Regions from separate parts of the Streptomyces sp. NPDC088252 genome, predicted to be linked through region 2. Evidence: riboswitches for the same ligand, from Rfam matches in the RefSeq annotation. Region 2 holds a riboswitch; each other region holds the start of a gene.
What was found. Region 2 has a riboswitch for cyclic di-AMP ahead of ACIOHC_RS20370 (C40 family peptidase). Riboswitches for the same ligand answer to the same signal wherever they lie in the genome.

Region 1: linked by a shared signal. The riboswitch ahead of ACIOHC_RS36460 (LysM peptidoglycan-binding domain-containing M23 family metallopeptidase) and the one ahead of ACIOHC_RS20370 (C40 family peptidase) in region 2 are both predicted to bind cyclic di-AMP.
Region 3: linked by a shared signal. The riboswitch ahead of ACIOHC_RS28950 (M23 family metallopeptidase) and the one ahead of ACIOHC_RS20370 (C40 family peptidase) in region 2 are both predicted to bind cyclic di-AMP.

What each region holds. Positions count from the first base shown of each region.
Region 1 covers NZ_JBIURS010000027.1:4,371-9,743, forward strand. The annotation lists gene ACIOHC_RS36440 (XRE family transcriptional regulator) at 1-145, shown strand, start outside; gene ACIOHC_RS36445 (DUF6126 family protein) at 179-346, shown strand; gene ACIOHC_RS36450 (tyrosine-protein phosphatase) at 368-1,180, opposite strand; gene ACIOHC_RS36455 (alpha-galactosidase) at 1,407-3,506, shown strand; cyclic di-AMP (ydaO/yuaA leader) riboswitch at 3,797-3,957, shown strand; gene ACIOHC_RS36460 (LysM peptidoglycan-binding domain-containing M23 family metallopeptidase) at 3,961-4,902, shown strand; gene ACIOHC_RS36465 (SGNH/GDSL hydrolase family protein) at 5,167-5,373, shown strand, end outside.
Region 2 covers NZ_JBIURS010000009.1:157,133-162,505, reverse strand. The annotation lists partial or broken gene ACIOHC_RS20395 (IS5 family transposase) at 1-507, opposite strand, end outside; partial or broken gene ACIOHC_RS20390 (caspase family protein) at 965-1,429, opposite strand; gene ACIOHC_RS20385 (hypothetical protein) at 1,538-1,780, opposite strand; gene ACIOHC_RS20380 (ATP-dependent Clp protease proteolytic subunit) at 1,956-2,591, shown strand; gene ACIOHC_RS20375 (hypothetical protein) at 2,599-2,907, shown strand; cyclic di-AMP (ydaO/yuaA leader) riboswitch at 3,304-3,476, shown strand; gene ACIOHC_RS20370 (C40 family peptidase) at 3,480-3,953, shown strand; gene ACIOHC_RS20365 (ATP-binding protein) at 4,093-4,524, opposite strand; gene ACIOHC_RS20360 (helix-turn-helix domain-containing protein) at 4,729-5,373, shown strand, end outside.
Region 3 covers NZ_JBIURS010000016.1:157,043-162,415, forward strand. The annotation lists gene ACIOHC_RS28935 (SPFH domain-containing protein) at 1-351, shown strand, start outside; tRNA gene ACIOHC_RS28940 (tRNA-Met) at 442-515, shown strand; gene ACIOHC_RS28945 (PP2C family protein-serine/threonine phosphatase) at 774-1,934, shown strand; cyclic di-AMP (ydaO/yuaA leader) riboswitch at 2,214-2,366, shown strand; gene ACIOHC_RS28950 (M23 family metallopeptidase) at 2,633-3,679, shown strand; gene ACIOHC_RS28955 (aldo/keto reductase) at 3,845-4,789, shown strand; gene ACIOHC_RS28960 (PrsW family intramembrane metalloprotease) at 4,947-5,373, opposite strand, start outside.

The DNA of each region.
Region 1 (5,373 bases), on a different contig from region 2:
CGGTGACAGCGCGCACTTCGACTCGCTCACCCCGCACCGGATCACGGCCGTCGACCGTGACGGTGCCGAGCTGCTCTTCGTCCACACCCTGCTGCAGAGCCCCGCCGCCGAGTTGTGCCTCGGCAGTGGTATCCACCGTCGCTGAGACCGGTCCGTCCGGTCGCCAGAGAGGACTGTCATGTCCGATTCAGAGAACTTCGACCCGCTCGGGTCCAGGAAGAACTACGAGGCCCAGGAGCGGAAGTTCCCGCGCGGTGTGGTGATCCGGCTGTTCGCCTACCTCATCGCGGGACACATCTTCGCGGCCTTCCTGTACCTGCTCTTCGCGGTGGCCGGCAAGGGCTGACCGCCGCGAGGGGCGGTCGGGCTACTCCTGGTCAAGGAGCTGCTCGTGCAGCCGCTCACGGGTCTCGGGGGCGAGCTTCAGCCCCTCGGAGAGATAGCGGTCGGTGCTGCCCCAGGTCTCCTCGATGGTCGCGAAGGCCGCGTCCAGATAGGCGGCGTGGGCGCCGAAGAGGGGGTTGAGCAGCTCCATCACCTCGGGCGACATGCCGTTCGCCGAGGTGTCGCTGCGGCGCACCCGGTAGCGGCGGTGGGCGTCGTTGGACTTGAGGTAGTCGGCCTCGATGGCCTCGCGCTCGACGCCGACCGCCAGCAGCGACACCGCGATCGACAGACCGGCCCGGTCCTTGCCCGCCGCGCAGTGCATCAACGCCGGAACGCTGTCCTCGGCCAGGGCGTGCAGCACCCGGCTGTGTTCGGCGGTACGGTCCAGGATGATCGAGCGGTACGAGGCGATCATCCGGTTCGTCCCCTTGCCGTCGGCGAGGAGCGAACGCAGCTGGTCGAGATCGCCGTCGCGGACCATTTGCCAGAACTCGGCGCCGTCGGCGGGGTCGGAGAGCGGGATGCTCACGTTGCGTACGCCCGGCAGTTCCACGTCCAGGCCGTCGAGCCGGTGGTCGGCGGCGTTGCGGAAGTCGAAGACGGTGTGCAGACCGAGACCGCCGAGAAACGCGGCGTCCTCGGCGGTGGCGTGCGCGAGGTGACCACTGCGGAAGAGCCGTCCGTACCGCACCCGCCGGCCGTCCGCGGTGGGCAGTCCGCCCACATCGCGGAAATTGCGGACACCTGCCAGTTCGGGTTCCGTCGACGGGATCTGCGGCAACTGCTGCGTCACAGGGACTCCTGGGGTGTCTGGCGTCGACGCGAGTCGCCGACAAGGTCACTTCCGCGACGATACGACATTGATTCCTCAGGCAATCATCTCGGCCTTTCCTTGTCGATACCTCGTGAACCTCCGTGCTCCGGTGGTGAATCCGTCCAGTGAATTTCGTCGCGAGACCGTTGCCCGCCTGCCCGACGATGGTCGATGATGTGCGGAACTGTTGGAATGTGGGGGAGCGATGATCGAGACTGGCGACAAGGGTCGGACCTGGCTGCTCACCGGGGCGAGCAGCAGCTACGCACTGCGCATCACCGAGCGGGACGAACTGCTCCATCTCCACTGGGGACCGCGGATCTCCCTTGCCGCGGCCGAGGCCCTGGCAGCGGCGCCGGAACCACCGGCCAGGGGGTTCGAGTCCTGGCTCGACGGCCGTGAGGAGTATCCCGTGGAGGGCGGCCCGCGGTTCGTCCGCCCGGCCCTCTCGGTGCGCACCCCCGAGGTCCGTGGCACGGAGTGGGCCTTCACCGATGCCGTGGTGGACGGGGACGAACTCCGCATCGGCTTCACCGACTCCGCGCACCGGCTCGCCCTCACGCTGCACTACCGGATGCGGAACGACTCCGATGTGATCGAGCGCTGGGCCACCGTCGCCCACGCCGGGCCCGACGGCCCGCCGCTGGAGCTGCTGCGCGCCGACGCCGCCGCCTGGGCGCTGCCCGCCCGCGACGGCTGGCGGCTGAGCCGGCTGCACGGCCGCTGGGCGGCGGAGTCCCGGCTCGCACGGGCGGAGCTGACGTACGGCGAAAGCGTCATCTCCAGCAGGCGTGGCCATACGGGCCACCAGTACCTGCCGTGGGTCGCACTCGATGCCGACGGTGCGGCGACCGAGGAGAGCGGAGAGGTGTACGGATGCGCGCTCGGCTGGTCCGGGTCGTGGCGGATCTCCGTACAGCGGCTCCCCGACGGGCTCGTGCAGATCACCGGCGGCGCGGGCTACGACGACTCCGGGCTGCTGCTGCTCGGACCGGGGGAGTCCTACGTCACACCCGTCTTCGCCGGGCTGTGGAGCGCGGAGGGGTTCGGCGGGGCGAGCCGGGCCTGGCACACCTGGCAGTTGGCCCATGTGATCCCGGACGCCGAGAGTCTGCGGCCGGTGCTCTACAACTCCTGGGAGGCGACCGGCTTCGACATCTCGCAGGAGCAGCAGCGCGCCCTCGCCGAGCGGGCCGCCGCGATGGGTGTCGAACTGTTCGTCGTGGACGACGCGTGGTTCGGCCGTCGCACCAGTGACCGGGCGGGGCTCGGGGACTGGACGCCGAATCCGGCCCGCTTCCCCGGCGGGCTGAAGCCGCTCGCCGACGAAGTGCACGGTCTCGGAATGCAGTTCGGCATCTGGGTCGAGCCGGAAATGGTCAATGCCGACAGCGATCTCTATCGCGCACACCCGGACTGGGTGCAGCACTTCCCCGGCCGGACGCGTACCGAGTTCCGTAATCAGCTGGTGCTCAATCTGGCCCGCACCGATGTGCGGGACCATCTCTACGAGCAATTGGACACGTTGCTCTCCAGCGCGCCCGTGGACTATGTGAAATGGGACTTCAACCGCTCCTTCACCGATGCGGGCTGGCCCGGCGAGGAGTATCCGCAGAAGCTCTGGGTCGAGCATGTGCACGCCCTCTACGCGCTGATCGACCGACTCCGGGCCGCGCACCCCTCGGTCGCCTTCGAGTCCTGCTCGGGCGGCGGCGGCCGGATCGATCTGGGGATTCTGTCCCGCACGGACCAGGTGTGGACCTCCGACAACACCGACCCGCTCGACCGCCTCGCCATCCAGGAGGGCTTCGGTCAGATCCATCCGGCCCGGGTGATGGCCGCCTGGGTCACCGACAGTCCGAACGTCCAGCTCAACGACCGGGTCAGCTCGCTGCGCTTCCGCTTCGTGAGCGCGATGGCCGGTGTGCTCGGGGTCGGCGGGGACCTCACCGAATGGAGTGAGGGCGAACTCGCCGAGGCGCGGGACTGGGTGGGCCTCTACAAGGAGATCCGGCCGGTGGTGCAGCACGGCTCCCTGTACCGGCTGCGCGCCCCGCGGGGCGGACTCAGTGCGCTCCAGTACGTCCACGGGGAGGAGAGCGTGGTCCTGATGTGGCTGGAGGCGCAGAGGTACGGGGAGCGGCCCCCGGCCCTCAGGCTGCGCGGGCTCGACCCCGCGGCGATGTACACCTGCCTGGACACCGGGGCGGTGCACCACGGCTCGGTGCTGCTGCACCAGGGGCTGCACACCGGGCTTCAGGGGGATCTCGACGCGGGGGTACTGAGGCTGCGGCGCGAGCGATGAACGTGATGTGTCCGTAATGCGTAGATTCACCCCGAACTCGCACTGTTTGTCGGGTGGATGGTCGCCCTCTCGTGAGCGGGATCATATCCGTGACGGTGTGTGCTGGCGGGGTGGTCGGGTATTCCGTGCGCGGCGCGGAAATTCAAGATCCTCGATCCACGGAGTGTGACCGGAATTCCGCGTCGAATTCTCGGCGCGGATTCCGGTGCGGAACCGGTGGCTTGTTCTCGCCGTCCCGACTCGCTTACGGTCGCCGTCAATCCGGTCGGACCGCCTAATCCTGCCGCCGTCCGGAATTCGCACCCACTCATCGTGTGGCAGGAGCGGGGGAACCAGGTAGGCCGCCGATCGGAGAAATCCGGCCGGCTCGGGGTGAAGTCGCGCTCGGCGCGGCCGGGCATCTCCAGCCCGAACCCGACAGCTCACCTCGTAGGCGCCGGAGAGGAAACACCCCATGCCCATATCGGGTAAGCATCGTCGTACGAAGTCCAGCGTCATCGCCCGTGGTGTCGCCGCCGCAGGCGCCGGTGGCGCCGTCATCGCGCTGCCGCTGCTCGGCGCCACCGGTGCCCACGCCGCGGAACAGGCCGCCCCGGCCGCCGCCGCGCAGTCCGCCTCCATCGCCGCGCATGCCGCCCCGGCCCAGCCGGTCGCGCAGCAGCAGGCCGCCACCACGACCTACTCCGTCGTCTCCGGCGACTACCTGTCGAAGATCGCCGCCGAGCACAAGATCGAGGGCGGCTGGCAGAAGCTGTACCAGGACAACCGCGAGGTCGTCGGCAACGACCCCGGTCTGATCTTCCCGGGCATGAAGCTGACGCTCGGCGGCAAGGCGTCGGCCGACGACGCGGCCACCGGCGCCGGCGCGGGATCGGCCCTCCCCTCGAAGGCCCTCTCGGTTCCCTCGTCGGTCGTGGAGAAGTCCGCCCCGGCCAAGTCCGCCCCGGCCAAGGAGTCCAAGACCTCCGCCCCGGCCGCCCAGAGCAGCGGCTCCGGCTACGCCCACCCGGTTCCCGGCAACCACACCACCGGTTACCGCGCCTCCGGCTCCAACTGGTCCAGCGGCAGCCACACCGGGATCGACTTCCCCGTCTTCACCGGCACCAGCGTGAAGGCCATCACCTCCGGCACCGTCGTCACCGCCGGCTGGGGTGGCGCGTACGGCAACCAGGTCGTCATCAAGCACGCCGACGGCCACTACTCGCAGTACGGTCACCTGTCCTCGATCTCCGTCTCGGCGGGCCAGTCCGTGAGCACCGGTCAGCAGATCGGGCTCTCCGGCGCCACCGGCAACGCCACCGGACCGCACCTGCACTTCGAGGTCCGCACGGGCCCGGCGTACGGTTCGGACATCGACCCGATCGCCTTCCTGGCTTCGCACGGCATCTACGTCTGAGCCGAACAGCCGGGCAGTTGAACAACCGGCGTCCTTCGTCCGGATCGGGCCGGATCGGCGTGCCGGGCACGCGAGCCCGGCGTGATCCGGACGACAGGCCCTGGGGGTGACCCGAGCCGCACAGAAGGGGCGGTGCGCGGCAGCGCACCGCCCCTTCTGCTTATTCCCCCTTTACCAAAACCTGACCGGGTGGCCTATCTCACCACCCGTCAACCCCTTATTACGGTCGCGTAGGTCACATTCGGCGGTGCAGGATAAGCGTTTGTGGCAGACGATTCGAGAAATAATCAACGTGGCGTCATCAACCGACATGGTGTCATCGGGTCGTACGCGGCGATTGGCGACAGCTTCACCGAGGGGGTCGGCGACCCCGGCCCGGACGGAACCTTTGTCGGCTGGGCGGACCGGTTCGCGGTGCTTCTCGCGGACCAGCTCCCGGACCCCGGTACGGCGACGGACACCGAAGGCTCC
Region 2 (5,373 bases):
GCCGGGGCCGTCCCGGCCCGACGCGGGGCACCCGGATCGCCTCCATCACGGCGGTGAACTGCGCGCAGTCATTCGTGTTGCCGCCCGTCAGCACGAAGCCGAGCGGGCGCCCCAGGGCATCGCAGGCCGGGTGGATCTCGCTGGTCAGGCCGCCCGGGGAGCGTCCGAGTGCGGGGATGCGGAGCCCCCTTTCCGGGCCCCGCCGACATGCTGGTGGGCGCGTACGACGGTGGAGTCGACCGACACCACCCAGTCGATCTCGCCCGCCGCGTGCGCCCGGGCCTGGGCGGACCGGAGCATCCGCTCGAAGGTGCCGTCCAGGGCCCACCGGCAAAAGCGGGTGGGCAGCGTGTGCCAGGAGCCGTACCACTCCGGCACGTCCCGCCAGGCCGTGCCCGTCCGGAACTTCCACACGATCCCGTTGAGCACGGTTCGGTCGTCCAGACGCTTCCGTCCGTGCAAGGACTGGGGCAGCAAAGGACGGAGGAACTTCCACGAGACGGTCATAGGTCACATGCACCGTTCCCAAGTCATCCCACCCGAGGGGGGAGATGAGCTCGTACCGTTCGCCGTTCGCCGATCGCGATCGGCTCCGCATAGCGCCGGGATGTGCTGCGGGCCTCTGCCGACACCGGCTGCTCGTAGCGTCGAGATGCGGCTTGGGCGTCCGCCGCCACCGGGAGCAACCGGCGGGCCAGCGCCCGTAGATGCGTCCCGGGAGCGGGTCACGGAGCAGCCATAGGGAAGTCCGGCCGGAACCCGGAGTTGCGGGTGAGGACCAGGGAGCCCGAGGTGTCGGTACCAGTGCGGTCAGGCGTGGGGCGCCCCTGCGCCGCCAGGGCCGCCTTGACATGGGTGTATGCGGTGTCGACGGTAATCTCTGCAAGGCCCACCTGGCGATGCCGTGCGTGAGCACTTGGAGCAGCTCACCCGTGAAGGCAGTGTAGGTTTCACCAATGCGCGCGATCGCGGGCAGGTCATGGCGGGCGGAGCTGATGACCACCGCTCCCGCTGTCGCTACCTGGACCCGCAGGGTGTCGGCCGCGTCCACCATCAGCCCGTGGGCTTGCCCGCTGAAGCAGCTGTCGAGGATCACCACCCGGCGTTCCGCCCGAGTCTGGATCAGCACGGACTTGAGCCGTGTATACGGCAGGCGGGTCCACGGCTCGTCCGGCCTGGAGCCGGTGACCGAGTCCGAGTACCGCAGTTCGTCATCGGGATGACCGTGCCCGCTGTAGTGGATGAGCAGGGTGTCAGTAGCTTCCGCGGCCGCCCCTCGAACGGGGCCGATGAATTCGGATGGCTGCCTGGGGTCGGCGACGACCGTGCAATGCCCCGACGGCAGGCCCCAGCCTGGGGCTGAGGTGAAGAAGCCGGGCGAGCGCGGCAAGGTTGTTCCGGACGGCCGGGAGAGGCGGCAGGTGGTCATAGTCCGCGACACCGACCAGGACCACCCGTGAGGATTCCGGGCGGGGAGGCGGCATCCGGCGGCTACTCGCTCTCCAGCGCCTGGACGAGCCGGGCGACGACGGCCGGATCACCGGAGTCCACTGTCACCCGTACACCATTGCGCTCGATGGTGACGACCGGCGTCGATGGCCGGGGGGATCAGCGCGATGACGTCGAGGGTCGTGCCCATCTCGCCCTCGGCAGGGGGCGCTGGCCGGAGGGCGAGAGTTGCGCCGGTCCTGATCGCCGTGTCCTGGCGGAGCCGTTGCGCGAGTTGGCGCAGGTCCCGTCCCGGCGAGTCCCCGTCCACGGAAAAGTGGTACTCCGACATACATCGACCCCTCCCCCTTGGCTTCCGTCCGTCGCGGGCGCGAACTGGCGCACCGTCATAGAGCCATCATAACCTTCTGTACGTCCTGTACATTTTTTACAGAAACTCGCGCAGGCCCCGCACGGACCCCGATACGCGGACTGCGTACAGACCCGGAGGAGAGGCATCACCCATGCTGTTCCGTCCCAGCGCCCGCTACGTACTGCCCGAGTTCACCGAGCGCACGACCAGCGGAACCCGCACCTTCGACCCGTACTCCAAGCTGCTCGCCGAGCGGATCGTGTTCCTGGGCACCCCGGTCGACGACACCGCGGCCAACGACCTGATCGCCCAGTTCATGTATCTGGAACATGACGCTCCGGACCGACCCGTCTCGCTCTACATCAACTCCCCCGGAGGCTCGTTCGGAGCCATGTCCGCGATCTACGACACGATGGAGTACCTCACCTGCGACGTGGAGACCTTCTGCCTCGGCCAGGCCGGTTCCTGCGCCTCGGTACTGCTCGCCGCGGGCACTCCGGGCCGACGGCACGCACTGCCGGGAGCCCGGGTCGTCGTTCAGCAACCCGCGCTCAGCGAGCCGGTGCAGGGCCGGCCTTCCGACCTGGAGATCGAGGCCCGGGAACTGGAACGCATCCGCGAGATGCTCATCACACTGCTGGCCCGTCATACCGGCCGCGGCGCCGAGCAGATCGCCACCGACATCGAGCGCGACCTCATTCTCGACGCGCCGGGCGCCAAGGCATACGGCCTGGTGGACCACCTCACGCAGAACCGGAAGTCATCACTCCCCCCGCACGGCACGAGGTGAACGCCCGGTGCAGCCGCCACACTTGCCACAACTGCCCGCACTGACCCGCGCGGAGGGGGAGTTCATCGACCGCTACCTCGAAGTCCTCGACCAGTTGGGCCGGATCAATCCGGCGCGCGGCAGCGACACCTATGGCGCGCTGCGCGCGGCGCAGGCACTGGTGGCCCGGGCGGGCGCGCTGCGGGATGCCCTCGCGTCGATGCATGAACGCGGCGAGGCGCAGATCCACACGGGAACCCTGGCGCGAGCCCTGCGCGTACTGGACGGGGAGCGACGGGCCGGACGCGTCACCATACCCCCCGCTCCGCCGAGTTGATCAGCCTCCGCCGGCCCCGCCGCCGGGGTCCGGCCGGCTCCCGCGACCCCACCAGCAGCCGGGATTCGGCCAACTCCCGTACATGACACGCCCGGTGGGCACATCGAAATACCTCGCTCGTTCGGCGTAGAAAGCCCCCCTCGCGCGGGATATCTCAACTTGCGTTTTTCAGATGACCAGTGATCGGAATCAATGATTCCACCGCTGGTACGGGCCGGGTCCCGGTGAGCGCCCCGGCCCCCGAATTCGTCACCCCCACCCGAACGGGTCAGTCGTGAGGAGCCTCACAAATCGCTGTTTCCTCTCGGAAATCCGGCAGTCGGTGAGTCAAGATCCCTGGGACGACAAGCCCCCGCCACCGCGACGGGGCGGTCCGGGCGGACGCCGAGTCCTGCCGCCGTCCGGATGCCTGGTCGACAGAAGTGGATCGGCAGGAGTGGAGGACCCGAGCACAACGGGTCGACCGGATCACCGGTCGACCCTCGGGGTGAAGCCGCCGAGCGCGGCCGGGCAACTTCGCCAGCCCGAACCCGACAGGTCATCCTTCACAGGCGGCTGACGAAGGGTTGCGCATGGCTGCGCAGGTTCATGTCCCGTCTCTGCTCGTCCGGGCCGGTACGGCCTCGGTTCTGACTCTGGCCGCCGTCGGCGGCACCATGCTCGCCCCGGGCGCCACGCCGGAGGCCCAGGCGGCGACTCCCTCGATGAAGGCGCTGAACATCGCCGCGTCGAAGAAGGGGTCGCCGTACGGGTGGGGGGCCACCGGCCCCAACCGCTTCGACTGTTCGGGGCTGACGGTCTATTCGTTCAAGAAGGCGGGCAAGAAGCTCCCCCGCACCGCCCAGCAGCAGTACAACAAGACCCGCCATGTCTCGGCCAAGCACAGGAAACGCGGCGACCTGGTCTTCTTCCATTACGGTCGCAGCGTCTACCACGTGGGGATCTACGCCGGCCACGGCAAGATCTGGCACTCGCCGAGGACCGGCGCGGTGGTCCGGCTGGAGAAGATCTGGACGAAGAGGGTCTACTACGGGCGGGTCGGCTGACCCGTCCGGGGGATCCTGGCCGTCCTCCGGCCGCGATTCGCCGGCGGTGCACCGTCCCGTGTCGCTGACCTGCCCGTCACTGATGCGGGGGCGGTCACCTGGCCCGACGCGGCGCGCCGTGCGTCGCTCCCGCCCTCGGTCAGCCCTGCACGGGGATGCTCCAGGGAAGCGCGATCCAGACCGTCTTGCCGCCGTCGGCGGTGGGCGTGACGGTGAGCCGGCCGCCGCACTCCTTGGCCAGACAGCGGATGATCACCATGCCGCGCCCGTTGTCCTGCTGAACGGCGGCGGGCAGCCTACGGGGCCAGCGCGGGTGGCTGTCCGTCACCCCCAGATACAGCAGTTCCTCCTGCTCCAGTCTCAGGTCCACGGCGAAGGTGGGCGACTGCCCGAAGGTGTGCTGGACGGCGTTGGTCGCGAGCTCCGAGACGATGAGGCGGATACTGTCGGCGAACTCGGTGTCGGCGGTCAGGCCCCATTCGGTGAGCATCCGGACCACATGTTTCCGGGCCGCCGAAACCGAGGCCGGATCGCTCGGCAGAGTGAGGCTTGCTTCTTGATGGTCTGCCATGGCGAGCCGTCCCTTTCCCACCCGGACCGACGCGGGATCGGTCCCGGTTGCGCTTCGCGCCAGATTGCCATCGATGCTGCCCTCCCCGACGGCGATCCACCAAGATATGCATATATCTGTCGCTCAATGCGGTGAACCCCGCCACACGAAACCGGATGCGGGCGCCACACTGTCCGCTCGGCACGAGAGGGAGGGAGGCCGCGCATGCACTACGGCCCTGCGGTACGACGCCGCAAGCTCGGGGAGGAGCTCCGGAGGCTGCGCCACGCGTCGGGACTGACCAGTCGGGACGCCGCGCGGAGGCTCGGCTGGCACCAGTCCAAGCTGAGCCGGATCGAGACCGGTGTCAGTGGGGTGCGCCCGGCCGATGTGGCCGGACTGATGGACGCGTACGGCGTGGACGACACCCGGCTCCGGACGCTCCTGGAGGCGCTGGCAGGCTCGGCGGGCGGTGGCGGCACCGGGTGGTGGCATGCCTATCGCGGCCTGATTCCTCCGCAGTACCGCGACTTCATCAGTCTGGAGTCGCAGGCGCGGACCGCACGGACCCTGGAGACCTCGGTGATGCCGGGACTTCTGCAGACGGCGGACTACGCACGCGCGGTGACCCGGGCTTCGCTGGACGGTTTACCCGCCGGCCAGTTGGACTCCCTGGTGGAGGTGCGGCTCGCCCGCCAGGGGGTGCTGCGGACCGATCCGCCGCTGCGGCTGAGTGCGGTGCTCGACGAGGCGGTGCTGCGGCGCGAGGTCGGCGGGCGCCTGGTGATGAGGAACCAGCTGCGCCATCTGGCCCGGGTGGCTCAACTGCCCCATGTGGAACTCCAGTTACTGCCGTTCTCGGTCGGCGGA
Region 3 (5,373 bases), on a different contig from region 2:
GACCGGGTGAAGTTCGAGGCCGACGGCAACGCGTACACCGAACGGACCATCGCCCAGGCCCAGGCCGACGCCAACAGTGTGCGCGCCACCTCGCTGCGCGACGGCAACCAGGAGCTCATCGCGGCCAACCGCATCGTGGAGAACCTGCCGGCGCTGGCCGACGCGGCGGCGCGCGGCATGTCGGGGGCCGACCTCACCGTCCTCAACGGCACCAGCGGTGTCAATGAGATGGCCGCGGGCGTGGTCGGCCAGGGACTGGCGATCCTCCATGCGCTGCAGCGCGGCGCGAGTCCGATGAAGTCACCGGCGGTCGACGGGAAGGCCACTCCCCGTATCACCGAGACGAACTGATCCTTGGGGCCGCGCCGAAGGGGCGGGACGCGGGAGATTCGCCGAGTGGTCATGAGCGCGCCGGACATGCCGTAGAGTTGTATTCACCGACGCGGGGTGGAGCAGCTCGGTAGCTCGCTGGGCTCATAACCCAGAGGTCGCAGGTTCAAATCCTGTCCCCGCTACTGATGATTCGGGCCCGGCACGCTGCATGCGTGCCGGGTCCGAATCATTTCCCCCTGTTGCCGCCGGTCCCTGGGTACCGGTGACCGGTCGTCGGCCCTTCGGCCCTGTGAAGGGGCAGGACGGGCTGTGTGTGAGCCGGGCCACGTGCGTACCCCCATTGGCCGATGAGGAGTCGCCGCGCGCCCTTGGTCCGGTGAGCCTGGGGGTGGGGCGCGGCACCGTCCGCAGCCGAGCGCGTACCGGGCAGGAGACCACAGGTGTGGAAGCGGCTGAAGCGGCGCGGCAGACATGCCAGGGACGGTGTCCGTACCAGGCGGTTCGTCCGCGCGCTGCCCGCCCTGATGATCATCGGTGGGCTGGTGTTCGACTTCCTCACCCCGCCGACCTTCACCGCCATTCCGCTGTTCGTGGCCGCGCCGCTGATCGCCGCGCCGTTCTTCTCGCTGTCCAGCACCATCCTCACGGCCGTCGCCTCGATCCTGGCCATCATCACGCTGCGGCTGCACAGCAACACGTTGCCGCGAGCCGTGCCGTTGATCGAGCTGCTCACCCTGGTCACCGTGTCGGTCCTCGCGGTCGTCATCAACGGGGTCGTGCGGCGCAGCAACGAGCAATTGGCCTCCGCGCGGGTGATCGCGGAGACCGCCATGCGGGCCGTGCTGCCCAAACCGTCCGACCGGATCGGCGGGCTGCATGTGGCGGCGCGGTACGTGGCGGCGCAGGCGGACGAGTTCGTCGGCGGCGACCTGTTCGCCGTGGCGGACACCCCGCACGGGGTGCGGCTGGTGGTCGGGGACGTACGGGGGAAGGGGCTCGACGCCGTGGAGTCGGTGGCGGTGATCATCGGCGCGTTCCGGGAGGCGGCCGAGCAGGAGCGTTCGCTGGAGGGCGTGGCGCAGCGGCTGGAGCGGGCGCTGGCGCGAGAGGGGACGGGGCGGGGCGGGCTGGACGCGGTCGAGGGCTTCACCACCGCCGTACTGGCCGAGATCCCGTCCGGGCTGTCGCGGGTGCGGATCGTCAACCGCGGCCATCCCGAGCCGATCCTGCTGCATCCGGACGGGGCGCTGGACGTTCTGGGGCCATCGGTGCCCGCGCTGCCGCTCGGGATGGATCTGGGGGTGTGGCCCGACCGGGCGGACGAATGGGATCTGCCGGCGGGGACGACCCTGCTCCTCTACACCGATGGCCTCTCCGAAGCGCGGAACGTCGACGGGGTCTTCTACGATCCGGCGGCGCGGCTGCGCGGGCGGATCTTTCCGGGACCCGAGGAACTGCTGTCCGCCCTGACCGACGACGTGCGGCGGCACACGGGCGGCGAGACGACCGACGACATGGCACTGCTCGCGGTCGTACGTCCCGCGGAGGGGCAGCCGCACCGGCGCAGGACGGTGAAGATCGTGGGACTGGACACGATGTGACGGGTGGGGCGGGTGCGTGGTGCGGACCGGGCGGAGCCCGGGGCGCGGCATGCCACCGTCCGTAACCGAAGCGCACCGCTCCGCATAACATTTGACGCAACGTCAGAATCCGGGTAATGGCTGAGGGGCGCTCAACTCATCCGATTCCACCCGGTTATGTCACGTAAAGTCCAGGCCAAGACCGGAACGATCAGTGGGAACAGCTTGGAATCGGGCCCGGGTGTCTATTAACGTTCGATAACGCAGCGCGGTCGTCCCAGCCGTCGTCAGTGGCGGCACCGTGCGCGAGCGCCGAATTCCGCAAGGGAACCGGGGAACCACCTACATGGGGTGAATCGGACACCTGTGTCTCGTGAGAGGCAGAGGCGCCCGTAGGAGACCTTCCTGCTCCGAACCCGTCAGCTAACCCGGTAGGCGAGAAGGAAGGAAAGGAGTGCGCCCAAGTGGCGTCCAACAAGCCTGCCCCCGAGGCCCCCGCGCGGTTCACCTCCGACTTCGCCCCGGGTGCCGACTTCGGCTCCGGTTCTGACTACGGCCTCGGGTACGGCCCCGGTTTCGCTTCCGACGCCGGTTACGCAACCGCCGGGACGGGAACGGCGTTCGGCGCCAGCTACGGCACCGAGCCGGGAACGGCGTTCGGCACCGGCTACGGCACCGAGCCGGGCAGCGACTTCACCGGTGAGTTCGGGTCCGGTGAGTTGCACGGGCCCGGCGACTCGGCAGAGCTCCGCAGGGGATTTCGCGCCGACGGCGGCGGTGAGCCCGAACGAAGCCGGGAGGAGTGGAACCCCACCGAGGAGTCCGTCCGCCCCGTGCGCGGCAAGCACCGCGTCGCCAAGCAGCGCAACGGACTTGCCCGTAGCTCCACCGTGCTCGGGGTCGGCGTCATCGCGGCGGTCGGCGCGGGCGGCATGGCCACCGCGCAGAGCAAGCCGGCGGTCTCCATCTCGCTTCCCGATTCCATCGCGGACAACCTGCCCGACGCCAAGTCCCTTCCCGGCGTGGGTTCCCTGTTCTCCGGCGAGTCCGAAGCCGACAAGGCCGAGGCCGTCGCCGCGTCCGCTCCGCTCACCACCGCCGGCATCACCACCGCCGAGGCCCAGCGGGGCACGACGGACGCGGGCGAGGCGCTCCGTGCCCGTATCCTCCAGCAGGCCGAGCAGCAGCAGGACGCCGCCGACGCCGAGGCCAGGGCCGCCGAGGAGAAGGCGGCTGCGGAGAAGGCCGCCGCCGAGGCCAAGAAGCAGCAGGACGCGGCCGAGGCCAAGGTCGCCGCCGAGAAGAAGAAGGCGGCGGAAGAGGCCAAGAAGAAGGCGGAGGCCCTGCGGCTCGCCAAGCTCGCCGCGAGCTACGCCATCCCGACCACCTCGTACACGATCACCTCGACCTTCGGCGAGGCCGGCTCGATGTGGTCCTCCGGCTACCACACCGGCCTCGACTTCGCGGCGCCGACGGGTACCCCGATCAAGGCCATACACAGCGGCACGATCAAGTCGGCCGGCTGGTCCGGTTCATACGGCTACCGCACGGTGCTGGAGCTCGAAGACGGTACGGAGCTGTGGTTCTGCCACCAGTCCTCGATCGGTGTCAGTGTCGGCCAGAAGGTCACGACCGGTGACACCATCGGCCGGGTCGGCGCGACCGGCAACGTCACGGGCCCGCACCTCCATCTGGAGGTCCACACCCCGGCCGGTACGGGCATCGACCCGATGGCCTGGCTGCGCGGCAAGGGCCTCAACCCCTGATCGGCCGGCCGCCTCGCGGCCCACATGACCCGAGCCGGTTCGCCGGCCGCTGAACCCCGGCAGCCCTGACGCTCCCCCCGACGTCAGGGCTGCCGGTCGGATACGGGCCTGCCCGAAGGGCCGGCTGCCGGAATAGCGGACCCGCCGGTATCCGTTGATCCACACATGACTTCTCTTCGTAAGCTGGGCCCTTCCGATCTTCAGGTCTTCCCGCTCGCCCTCGGCGGCAACGTCTTCGGCTGGACGGCCGACGAGGCGCAGTCGTTCGCCGTGCTGGACGCCTACGCCGCGGCGGGCGGCAACTTCATCGACACCGCCGACGCATACTCGGCCTGGATCCCGGGCAATGAGGGCGGCGAGTCGGAGACCGTCATCGGGAAGTGGCTCGCGGCACGCGCCAACCGGTCGGAGATCGTCGTCGCGACGAAGGTCGGCGCCCATCCCTCGTACAAGGGGCTCGCCGCCACGAACATCAAGGCCGCGGCGGAGGAGTCGCTCCGTCGGCTCGGCACCGACCACATCGACCTCTACTACACGCACTTCGACGACGAGACCGTCCCGGTCGAGGAGATCATCAGCGCCCTCGACGAGCTGGTGAAGGAGGGCAAGGTCCGGGAGATCGCCGCCTCCAACATCAGCCCCGAGCGGCTCCAGGCGTCCCTGGACTTCTCGGAGCGCGAGGGGCTGGCCCGTTACGTGGCCCTGCAGCCGCACTACAACCTGGTCTCCCGCGACACGTACGAGGGCGAACTCCAGGAGACGGCCGCTCGGGCCGGGCTCGCCGCCGTCCCGTACTTCGCCCTGGCCTCCGGGTTCCTCACCGGCAAGTACCGTCCGGGTGCCTCGGTGGAGAGCGCTCGGGCCGAGAAGGCGGGGCAGTACCTGGAGTCGGAGCGAGGACAGAAGGTCCTGGCCGCGCTCGACAAGGTCGCCCAGGAGCACGACGCGGAGATCGCGACCGTCGCGCTGGCGTGGCTCGCGTCCCGGCCGACCGTCGTCGCGCCGATCGCCTCGGCCCGCACCGTCGAACAGCTGCCCGCCCTGGTGGCCGTCGCCGACCTCCGGCTGACCGAACAGGACCTGGCGGAACTCACCGAGGCATCCGCCTGACACGGTCGTCCAGGGGCATGGTCGCCCGCTCACGCCCCGGGAGCACAGCGCTGCCGGGGCGTTCGCGCGTGCGGGACGGTTCAGCGCCCGGCCGCGGTCGGCCCCGTCCACCGCCCTCCTCGCCCGGCGGACGAACGCTTCGGAGCCGAGCGTGGCCCTACTGGCTCCGCCGCGGCGGCTGGTGCGGGGCCAGATAGGGGTTGTAGCCGGGGCCGCCGTACGGCGTGTGCGGCGGCGGGAACGAGTGAGCGTACGGGCCCGGTGCCGGCCGGGGGAGGCGCAGGCGGCCCGTCGCCTGCGCCGCGTACGTCAGGGCGGGGGCGGCCACGTCCCTGCGCTGCCAGAGATGGTGCAGCAGCTCCAGCTCGCGTTCGGCGAAGTCCGCACCCGCGGTCCCGCGGCGGGCCTGCCTGCGCAGTGAGGCCAGTGACGTCGCGAACGACTCGTACTCGGCGACGGTGCGGGCGGCAGCCTTGCCGTGGGCCTTGGCCTGCGCCTTGGTACGAGCCCCGGCCTGGGCCGACGATCCGCTCGCCGGAGCACGCCCCGTCCCGTACCCGTACCCGTACCCGGGTCCCGTCCCG